2 regions of the Paenibacillus sp. FSL H8-0280 genome follow, and region 2 is predicted to be linked to the other one. Evidence: riboswitches for the same ligand, from Rfam matches in the RefSeq annotation. Region 2 holds a riboswitch; the other holds the start of a gene.
The links. Region 2 has a riboswitch for cyclic di-AMP ahead of MHI12_RS00525 (C40 family peptidase). Riboswitches for the same ligand answer to the same signal wherever they lie in the genome.
Positions count from the first base shown of each region.

Region 1 (5,686 bases), 2.2 Mb from region 2:
GCAGATATGTCCCTACAAGTGTGACGATCAGACCTGTCTGATAATGCAAACCCAGATGTTCGACAAAAACGGAGCCTGCTCCGGCAAGCATGACACTGTTCACGCCAATGAGAATGAGAAGGGTCACCCAGGTGATCCATTTGCCCGCCTTGTGGCCGAATAAATGTTTGTTTAGATCCTCATAAGAGCGGGACCCGGTATCGTGAGCGATCAGCATCATTTTGGTACCTAACCAGACAAAGAGCATGGTGGATAAGCCTATGGTGATGGTGGCCCATTTGCCATACTGGGTAAAAAACTGCAAAATTTCCTGCCCTGTAGCGAAGCCGGCTCCAACCACCGTTCCAATGTATGTAAATGCGATCTGCAGCACCCGAAATGCCTGTTTCATGTGTTTCCCCTCTCAGGCCCCTGTATAGTTTGGACATGCGGGTACCATGGTACAAGGTATGCTTGACCCACGAAAGTCATGACAATGGATAATGAGCTTTGGCTTGAAATGCGTCCCAAGGACAGCGCCCAGGCAATTTCGCTTGAACTTATAGATAGATATATGATACTTTTACCTCATAGGATAGGCTTGGGAGGTCAAATCATGGAATTATTGAAACAACGAATTTTACAAGAAGGTGTGGTTATCTCGGATCAAGTATTAAAGCTGGATGGTCTGTTGAACCACCAGATTGATCCTGCATTAACGATGGAGATGGGACGTGAGTTTGCTGCCCGTTTTCGTGAAAGTGGAGTAACTCGGGTAATCACGGTAGAATCCTCAGGGATTCCGGTTGCTTTTGCAGCAGCCTATGAACTTGGGGTGCCCCTTGTATTCGCCCGTCGTAAAAAAACACTTCTGGCTGATCCTGATGCTTACTGTGAACGTGTACCGTCCTTTACCAAAGGAATTGTAACTGACATTATGGTATCCCGCGAGTTCATTCATGAGAATGACCGTATTTTGTTCATTGATGATATTATTGCCAATGGAGATGCCGCTCGTGGCGTCATCAAAATTATCGAGCGTTCCGGTGCGGAACTCGTCGGATTCGGCGTTGTGGTCGAGAAAAGTTTTCAGGCGGGGGCACGCACGATTCGTGAACAGGGTATTCCGGTGGAAGCCTTGGTACGCATTCGTTCCCTGAACGATGGTACGGTACAATTTGACGATAACGAAATGTGACATTTTAAAGGAATAGGGCCTATTTTTTGAACTATGCCTTTGCATGACCGCCGATTTCATTTATAATGGGGTTATGTTAGGGAGAGGAGGCAACACCATGGGGAACCAACCGGCAACAGAACAATTTTTTAATGATAAGCTGGCGGAATCGAAAGTTCATTTTGAACGTGCCCTGGATTGTAAACATACGGAATTCGATGACCTTTATCCCTATATGATTGAACATCCTCAATTTTTCTGGTACAAACGCTATGTTGCCTGGTCAGAATTACTGACGATTGTAGGCTTGTGCGAAGAGTTGTCCTTCTCTTGGAAAGAACAATTTACACCGCATCAAGTGGAGTACCTTGAAGAACGTGTGATGTCCGCCAAAGTGCTTGATTTTTGGTTCGAGAAGAACGACAGCAAAGAGCACGCGCAGCGGTAACTTTCAGTCGGGACATAATTTCGAATGACATGACAGTCCAATACAGTCACGTGAGACCTAAATGACATTTCATTTAGGTCTCTTTTTGTAAATAAATTTGGAATATAGGAGCCATGAAGATGATTAGTGATACAGAACTGGACGCCCTGCGTCTGTCAGGTGAGAAAGTAAGAGTAGTACGGGACGAGCTGGAATCTAACGATGTAACCGGGATTGTGGTTGCCTGGGATGGCGAGCAGGTACTTATCCGTCGTCAGAATCGACGTGTCGTGAAGCTGGATCGCGGTTACCGATATCAGCTGTTCAGCGAGCCGCGCCAGAGTCCACTTAGTGGATAGCAATCGCTTATAATTGAGCAGGAACTTTGAGCGTTTAAATGTTTGGAATTACCATGATTTCTTGGCATAATTGGCTCACTCGGGAGAGAAGATAGGTACAGTGAGGAAGATCTGTAACTATAGCCGAGAGGGTGTGCTACAAGCCATGACATTGATGAATGATAAAGTTCATGCCTACAAGGATCAGATTGGAGCATTAAGCGATGTACTGCCAGGTGTGGTGAAGTCGTATCATGAGTTTACCGGAGAATGTTTCCAACCTGGCGTGATTGATGCCAAGACAAAACAGCTAATTGCACTCGGCATTGGATTATTCGCCAACAATGAAGTATGTACCTTCTACCATGTAGAAGAAGCCCGTGCCAAGGGAGCAACAGATCAGGAGATTATGGAGACCGTTGCGGTGGCCGGAGCTGTTGGAGGAGGACATGCCCTGTCTCAGGGTGCGATGCGAGTGCAGAAGGCGCTGCATTAGTAAGTAATGCAACATACATTTTTAAGTACAAAAAAGGCATCCGGTTAATAACCGATGCCTTTTTGTATGTGAATCACATTTTACCTAACATTTTATCATACATAAACTGTCCAGTTACCCGACGTGCTGTTACATAGCGGTCATTGAAGTATGGATTCGATAACTTTGTGATGCTTACACCTTTACTGCTGGAGGCATGAGCGAATTGTCCGCCGCCGATATATACACCTGTATGTGAAATGCCTTTGCCTGTTGTATTAAAGAACACCAGATCACCTGTCCGAACATTGCTCTTGGATACAGGCGTACCTGCTTTGGCTTGCTGCTGAGAAGTACGTGGCAATTCAATGCTGTATTTGTTGAAAAGATATCTCATAAAACCAGAACAGTCGAAGCCGGCTACAGTCGTGCCACCCCATTTGTAAGGAATACCTGTCATGTTGTTCACTACGGAGTTGATACTGCTTGCCTCTGTGCTTGTTGCCCCGGATGTAAATAATACAGCTGCTCCAAAAATGGAGATAATCAGTTTTTTCAAAATCAATGTTCTCCCTTCGATGCCTACGGAGTTAGCTAAGGGTTCGGTAGAAGGTTCCCTATATTTCCTATGTATAAGAATAATTCACCCAAATTGGTTCCCCCGTTTTCAAACATGAAACTCGGCAATGAATAATTAAGTTTTTGTAACTATTTGAAACTATATTGCATAAATGCGTAATTGTCAAACCCATTTAAACCCTTTCTTAATACCTCAATGTTAGCGGAATTAAGGTTTTTATATGAAAAAAGGGATCAACTTTGGGTATCATTCATGACAAAAACGTCATTATTGATTCGTTTAAGACGAATTTGGATAAATAAATAGGTTTGTCATGAGTTAAAAGAACTATTCCGTTATGTAGAATTAGAGAGATTATATTCATTAAGTTGCATATATTGACAAAAATCGATTTTTTGCATAATATCTGATTATCCAATCCACATATTGGATTTAAATTGATTTTATTATGCGATAAATATAAATAAAGGAGGTTTAGGGACGCGTATCATAGATAAAGTAGAAGTGGAAGATTTATAAAAACGAACATAGGAGAGTGTTACATTTGAAAGCGAAGAAATTAGTTACTTTTGTCCTGGCATGTACGATGGTGTTCTCAGCAGTTGGAATGGCAGTTCTTCCTGTAGGGACGGTATCTGCTGCGGATGCATCAGGTACAACAGCGAGTATTTTTGATATTTTGAAGAACCAGCTGCCGGATGGAGGTTGGAGAAAAGATTATAAACAGACAAGTGGAGAATGGGCAAAGTCCACGATAGACAACAAGGCTACATACTCAGAAATTAGAAGATTGGCGAAGGAATTTAAAAAGACGAATGATCCGCGTTACTCCACAGCTGCAATCAAAGGAATTAACTTTTTGATCAACATGCAGTATTCAAACGGCGGATGGCCACAGGTCTATCAAAGCTCCGGATATCACAAGCATATTACCTACAATGATGATGCCATGATTAATGTAATGATCATGCTCGATGAAGTAGCAGCACGCAAAGGTGATTTCTCGTTTATTGATAGTACACTTGCTAATCGCAGTAAAAATTCAGTTGCCAAAGGTGTGGAGGCGATTTTGAATACACAAGTCGTTTCAGGCGGTAAGCTGACAGGATGGGGACAACAACATGATTCCAGTTCCCTTAAACCAGCGAGCGCAAGAATCTACGAAGTGCCATCGCTGACAGCTGGAGAGAGTGTAACGATTGTTAAATTCCTGAAAACCAGACCTGCTAACGCTAAAATTACCGCATCTATTAAAGGAGCGGAGGCTTGGTTTAACAAGGTAAAAATTACGGGTTACAAGTATGAAAGAGCTAATGGAGATAGTAAAATTATCGCTGATTCCAAAGCTGCACCAATTTGGGCACGCTTCTATGAGATAGGAACGGATAAACCAATCTTTATTGGTCGTGACGGGGTAGTTAAATACAAATTAAGTGATATTGATAAAGAAAGAAGAGGCGGTTATGCATGGTATGGTAACTGGCCTTCCAAGCTGTAATTTGAAGTATGCTTCCGTTTTAATGAACCAAACTATTAGCAGCAGTTAAAGGTAGAGCCCGAATCGACATGGACGTCTGGTTCGGGCTTTATTGTTATTATTTTCAGTGTTGACATGATAGATTCCGCATGATATATTATTTCTTGTCGCCGATATTGATGACGGAGATACAATATGCGGTCGTGGCGGAATTGGCAGACGCGCACGGTTCAGGTCCGTGTGGGCTAACCCCCGTGGAGGTTCGAGTCCTCTCGACCGCATCTAAAAAAAAGACTCCTTAAGCTAACGCTTAAGGAGTCTTTTTTGCATTTTTTGATATAACACTAACATTAGACTTAAGTATCCAAGAGGTTAGTGCTTAGCTGCACGTACAGCAAATGTCTTCCATCAGCCATACGGAACGTTTATTGTGCTGCGGTAACATTAACGCTGTCAATATTCGGTCCTTCCGATCCAGTGGTAACCACTTTCAATGTATTGGTGCCCGTGTTCATGGGGACCTGTATTGTTTTTTCAACCCAAGTGGACCAGCTTCCCGTAGCCGGAAAGGGCTCGTTGCTAATGACTTTGGTTCCGTTCACAAAAATGTCGAGGTTCCGAGTGCCGCTTTCCAGCGCATAACGAAACTTTACGTTTTTGGTACCTGTTGTCGTGTTATTAATGCCGTTCCATTGAATGGCCGAACCAGTCATCGCATTGAAGTTAACATACCCGGAGCCAGTGTAACCGGGGTAGATTGTTTCAATGGCAGCTTCCGTAAGTGACGTTCCGGTCTCGGCTTCATACGTAGTGCCACTGCCTGTATTCCCGCCGCTATTTCCGCCAGTAACGTTGGCAACAAACGTTGTTACGCTCTGAGGCGGGAGCTGTGCCGTGAAGGCTCCATTGGATACGGTAAGCGCGTTTCCGCTTGCCAAGTTTCGACTGCTGTCCGTAATCCATGAGGACACCGTGGAGGCATTACCATTCTGCAGAACGAATTTTTGGCTTGTGGCTGAAGTTCCACGGTTAATTGCCACGACGACGACTTTGTTATCACCTTTATAGGCTGAGACAAATGTGTTTGTATCCGGATTTTTCGTTGCATCGACTCGCAGGTAGCCTGGACGCACGAATTTAGAGAAATGAGCCATATTATACCCGCGTTTGCTTATGGTACCGTCCTCTTTCATCGGACCATACTGTCTGCGGATGTACCACCACACGTAGGCC
Region 1 covers NZ_CP150296.1:2,269,249-2,274,934, forward strand. The annotation lists gene MHI12_RS10270 (hypothetical protein) at 1-391, opposite strand, end outside; gene MHI12_RS10275 (xanthine phosphoribosyltransferase) at 596-1,177, shown strand; gene MHI12_RS10280 (hypothetical protein) at 1,275-1,604, shown strand; gene MHI12_RS10285 (hypothetical protein) at 1,724-1,942, shown strand; gene MHI12_RS10290 (carboxymuconolactone decarboxylase family protein) at 2,088-2,417, shown strand; gene MHI12_RS10295 (C40 family peptidase) at 2,491-2,955, opposite strand; cyclic di-AMP (ydaO/yuaA leader) riboswitch at 2,961-3,092, opposite strand; gene pelA (pectate lyase) at 3,512-4,474, shown strand; tRNA gene MHI12_RS10305 (tRNA-Leu) at 4,651-4,734, shown strand; gene MHI12_RS10310 (carbohydrate-binding protein) at 4,879-5,686, opposite strand, start outside.
Region 1: another riboswitch for cyclic di-AMP. It lies ahead of MHI12_RS10295 (C40 family peptidase); the one in region 2 lies ahead of MHI12_RS00525 (C40 family peptidase).

Region 2 (5,686 bases):
ATACGGACGCATGTCTGTAATGTACCATCCTATGGGGAGGAAGATAACGCATGGTTTTTTCGCAAGAGGAAGTCGAAGCTCATCTGGGAAGGCTGGAAGGCTGGGAACTGGAAGAGGGACGGTGGATTGTACGTAAATTCGTGTTCTCCAACTACATGAAAGGGATTGCATTTGTGGATGAGGTCGCTGCGATCTCGGAAGCATTCAATCATCATCCTTTTATTACGATTGATTATACAACGGTTACGCTGCGTCTCACATCATGGGATGCGGGTGGTATCACATCTGTAGATATCAAGGAAGCAGGGCAATATAACGAAGCTTATGACAAAATGAGGTCGCAATAACGAGGTCGGTTATTATCGCGCGGCCAGAAGTGAGTGAACCATACATGTCAGACTATAATCAGAAACAACCTCTTATTGCTGTCGCAGGCAGTCTCAATATGGATCTTGTGGTGAAGACAGACACGATTCCGGAAGAGGGAGAGACGGTGAGCGGTGAGGAGCTGCATTATCTCGCTGGTGGCAAAGGGGCCAACCAGGCTGTTGCCGCTGCGCGTCTGGGTGGACAGACTACGATGATTGGTGCGGTGGGATCGGACGGTTTTGGCGAACGTCTGCTGCACAGTCTGACGGAAAGTGGTGCAGATGCCTCGCAGGTTCGCATATTGGAAGACACGGTTACAGGGACGGCTTCCATCTGGCTTTCTCGGGGAGACAACCGGATTATTGTTATTCCTGGTGCGAATGGGCGAGTGGTGCCTGAGATGCTGGAAGAGGCGGATACGGTAAAAAGCCTGACTGCAGCCGCAGCGGTGCTGCTACAGCTGGAGATCCCGCTGCCAGCGGTTACCCGCGCCGCCCAACTGGCGGCTGAAGGCAGCGCACTGGTGGTGCTCAACCCGGCTCCCGCGGTGCCGGGTCTGCCCCAGGAGCTCCTGCGGTGCGTCGACGTTGTCACGCCGAACCGCAGCGAGCTTGCCGTGCTTACCGGCCGGGATCATCTCCGGCCGGAAGACCTGGATGCGGCGGTCGCAGAGCTCGCCGCATCCCTGGGGGCCGCTGTCGTCACGACGCTCGGCCCCGAGGGGGCTGTGTACGCGGCGGCGCCTGGTGGCCGCGTACAAGCAGGGCGTGCCGGCGCTTGCCGTGCGCCCGGCTACGCCGTAAGCGCCGTCGATACGACCGGCGCTGGCGATTGCTTCAACGGCGCGCTGGCGGTAGCCCTCGCGCGCGGTGAGACTTTGGACGCGGCCGTAGGCTTCGCCATGGGTGCGGCCGCGTTATCCGTGACAAAGCTCGGCGCCCAGTCCGGGATGCCGTCCGCACGTGAAGTTGAGGCCTTTCTGGCTGAGCATGCCGCAGAGGCTTAATAATTGATATAACAAAGAGGCTCTTATTCTCCCAAAAGGGGATTAAGCGCCTCTTTGTTATGCGTGTGCAGAGATTATTTCTTCTCTGACAGCCACATGGCGATATTTGCAATCTCTTCATCCTGCAGTTTGCCCTTGAAGGAAGGCATACCACCACCTTTACCTTTGACAATCGTAGAATAGATCTTCTCCAGATCATCCTGGCTGCCGATGTTGGCCAGAGCAGGTCCTACGCCACCTTGAAGCTGATCCCCGTGACAGGAGATACAATTGGCTTTGACCAGTGCTTCAGCTTGTCCGGCATCCAATGTTACTTCCGGCATGGTTGGCTTGGCTTCTTCAGCCACTTCTTCTTTCCCTGGAAGCGTAAACATTAAAACAATAGCTAAAGCGCATGCTGCAAAAAATACTCCGCTCATGATCCATTTGTGCATCCCTTATGTCCCCTCCAGAATGAAAGATCATCTAACCTGAAACTATCCATATCATTATAACGGAACCTGTACTGACATCATAGCATTTTGTGGGAATTTTTTGAACTAATCACATAACAAGGGGCAAATTTGGTTGTTTTGCAATGGATTCTAACCGCGAGGCCCTTCATAAACCATACAGTGAAAGGGCTTCAAGCCGCTTGGGGTCTGTCGTTCGTATGTATCCTGGGTGACAAATCCACTCTTCAGATAGACTTGAATGGCACGAGCATTCCAAGTGAGTACTTCCAGATCAATCTCATTCGTGGGATTTCGGCGAATAGCTTCCTGTACAATGGCAGTGACAAAAGCTGTCCCTTGACCCTGACCACATAGCTCTGGATGCATGCCAAGGCCAATCCGGGTTACCCTTTGAAGTGGGAAGTATTGAGCAAACCCACATATACGATCGTTCTGATCCAGGACGATTGCATATTGCTCCTGCCGCAGCTGTGCATCTCCGAATTCCACTTCCAGAGCTTTCATCTGCTCCCAGGGGAGCCAGCTGTAGATATTGTAAGGCGGATCATACTGCCAACTGCAGATAAGCTCCGCATGTTCTTCTCGCATGGGTACAACGTGAAACGTCACAGGGGTTTCCTTCATACACCTGCATGCTCCTTTCCTTGAAACAGAACTCTCTGTCCACTCTACAAAAGTGATGTTCATTTAGCAAGTCTTCCTTCTCAAGAAAAAAAATGAAACAAAAGTTCCGGTAATTTCGTTTATATTATAACGGGATGGGTAAAAACATCATAAGGGCACGGACGAACGAACGCAAAATGAACCTGTTGATGTCGCAGGATATACCCCGAGTATAACTTGCAACATGAATAAGGATTGAAGCACAAAAAAACCGCCGGATACATTCCTGCGGAGAATGTACCGGGCGGTTCTGTTATGCTTCTTGCTTCGTTCCAGTATGGTTAATGGTTACAGCATCATGTTGCTCAGCTTGTCCCTAGTCAAGGGCCAGTGATTCATATGCGTCCGTGCTCATAATCCGTTTTGCGCCAACATAACGATTGGCCCAATAGTTTTCACTCAATGCACTGATCGTAACGCCTTTGGAAGAAGAGGAGTGTGCGAACTTTCCATCCCCTACAAAGATACCTACATGAGATACGCCTTTACCTGTTGTATTAAAGAACACCAGATCGCCAGCTCTCATCTCCATGCGGGATACGGAATCGCCCATGTCGAATTGGGAACTGGATTGGCGTGCCAAATCAATACCCAACTTGTCGAATACATACCGTGTAAATCCGGAGCAGTCAAAGCCGTTAAGCGTTGTTCCCCCACTTTTGTATGTAGTTCCCATTGCTGAATCAATTACTGTGTCCATCTTTGAATCTGCGAATGCGCTACCTGCACCAAGTGATAAAGCAAATGTGATGCTAAGTACAGCTGCGGTTAATTTCTTCTTGAACAAGAGATATTCCCCTTCCAACGCCTGCGAGGTTAGCTTAAGGATTCGGTTGAAGGTCCCCTATGATCCCTCTGTAGCAAGATCAATTCACCCATAACTGGTTCCCCCGCTTCCCAGGTGCCAGGAATTTGGCTATGCTAGTTATGCACCTGCGAAATCAAGAAATGACGATTTAATTTTAAGTAGTTACAAATATGAATGTAAAGATTACAAAGTTGTTACTAAAAACTCACTGCGATTATTGTAACAGAGGAGTACGGCTTTGGCAACGTTTAGCAACAAATTTAGCAAAAAAAACCTCGACCTTTGACGGGGAAAGGTTGAGGTTTGCCTATTTATAAGTACATATTAGGCCATGAGTTTAACATGTGATGGTAACAATTTTTAAACTATCTGCTCTCACCTTTGGATATTTTGGACTGCCATAATCGGAAATGGCTGCATATTTTCCACAGACTCAATAGACATCTGGCAAGTGGATACGTCTGTTGTAGTATAAGTCCGGTCAGTCCCGTTAATAACCATGAGGCTGTAGTGAATGCCCCAAAGACGAGCAAGTGTACTCCACCCAGTAGGAGTGAAATGCCGATTACAGCGATGAGATGACGCAGTGCAATCCAGAGTGCTTTGAGGGTACCGTGAGCCCCGCCTTCTCCTTCTGGTGCCGAAACACCGAACTGCATGTAGAGTATGACATGGTGGATGATCCAACCATATACAATCCAGGCAGCAACATAAGGTATACCAGGCAAAAGTAATTGAAGGGAATGAAATCCGTCCATGAGAATCGAGTAGAGCTTCGGTATGAGCCAGTAGGCGGGCAGAAGTATCAATAATGTACGTATGGTGTGGAGCAGCAGCATCGGTTTCCACAGATTTTTGATTCCGCGGACAAAGGGGATGCGCTCTTCTGTAGAATTAAAGTGCTGAAGTGAGTAGAGCAGTCCTGCCTGAATGAGGGGGCTGATCAACATGCGAACCAGCAGCATGCCCCCGAGAATCCAAAGATAACGATGAACCTCTGGATGGGTAGACAGGTTAAGTTGACTTTCCATTTTGAACAAAAGTGTACTCAGCTCCCCGGCATCAGCATCTGGATAGCGCAGGAGTAGTGGGATGACCGCCGATTGTACCATTCGATAGAAGAAATATCCCCAAATGAGTTGATAAAGAAATAAGAGTGCGGCAATGAACATATGCTGACGGACGAGAAACCAGCCTTCACGTATTTTCGCTTTCACCGTTTCCACCTCACCATGACAGACCTCCGAATATGGCTTCTATTAGTTTGGTTACACTCATGCTCCAGCGGGATTTCGCCCGCTCATCCAGTCCGGATTTCAGGAAATTGTTCATATGGCGGTTCTCCAGCACGATCGAGTACAGGGGATCGGTCATGGCCCAGGATACGGGGGATGTGTGAGTTAATTTATACGTGATGCGATCTTCTTTGCCATTCCATTGCTTGGTGAGGATATGCCCGTCTTCAAAAGCAATGCGAACAGGAACGGCGCTGTAGTCACTGCCTTTTTTCGCTATCGTCACGGATGACTCGTACAATGTTTGCCCGTCTTTCTGTACGGGCGTAACACGAATCTTCTCTACAGCAAAGTCAGCCATCCCGTTACCATAGACATATTGGTCAAAATAATCAGACCAGGAAGTGCGGGTCACTTGTTCCACAATTTTCTGAAAATCAGCCGAAGTGGGATGTTTGAAACGGTACTTCTTCACATAGGTAGAGAGAATGCGTTCCATCTTTTTTGTGCCGACTTGATGTTCGATACCAAGCAATACAAGTTTGCCACGTGTATAGACATTGGCTGCATACTCATTCTGTGAATCGAACTTCCAGGATTCTTGTGTTAAAGATGAAGGAGACGTAATCAGTCCCGATTGTACCGGCAGATTCGGAATCAATCCGTATTCCTGCTCCATCAGTTTGTCTTCTGCATAAGAGGTGAACCCCTCATCCAGCCAGGCTTCCTCGAATTCGTTGCTGGCAACCATGCCGTAGAAGTACTGGTGTCCGATCTCGTGGACTACGGTTCGTTCCAGGTCATAACCTGGCGTGGTGTCATCGGCTCCAAAGGCTGTAACTAGCGTAGGGTATTCCATACCTCCAGCGCCGTTCCCCGCTTTGGGTGGAACTACGATGGATAAGGTAGCATAAGGATATGGGCCAAACCATTTGCTATAATTGGCTAGAGCGGCCTTCGCGGCGTAGAAATAACGTTCTTTCAGATCCTGATGAGCTGGGTCCAGATATAACTTGATTCGTACACCAGGCACATTGGGTGCAGAGAAGGGTTCCTCGGCGTACACAAAATCGGGTGAGGCTGCCCAGGCGAAATCATGCACATCATCGGCATAGAATTGATAGACCTTTTCTCCATTCTTCACCACGGC
Region 2 covers NZ_CP150296.1:106,954-112,639, forward strand. The annotation lists gene MHI12_RS00505 (4a-hydroxytetrahydrobiopterin dehydratase) at 51-347, shown strand; gene rbsK (ribokinase) at 392-1,375, shown strand; gene MHI12_RS00515 (c-type cytochrome) at 1,450-1,809, opposite strand; gene MHI12_RS00520 (GNAT family N-acetyltransferase) at 1,960-2,454, opposite strand; gene MHI12_RS00525 (C40 family peptidase) at 2,810-3,280, opposite strand; cyclic di-AMP (ydaO/yuaA leader) riboswitch at 3,284-3,421, opposite strand; gene MHI12_RS00530 (hypothetical protein) at 3,667-4,518, opposite strand; gene MHI12_RS00535 (M1 family metallopeptidase) at 4,529-5,686, opposite strand, start outside.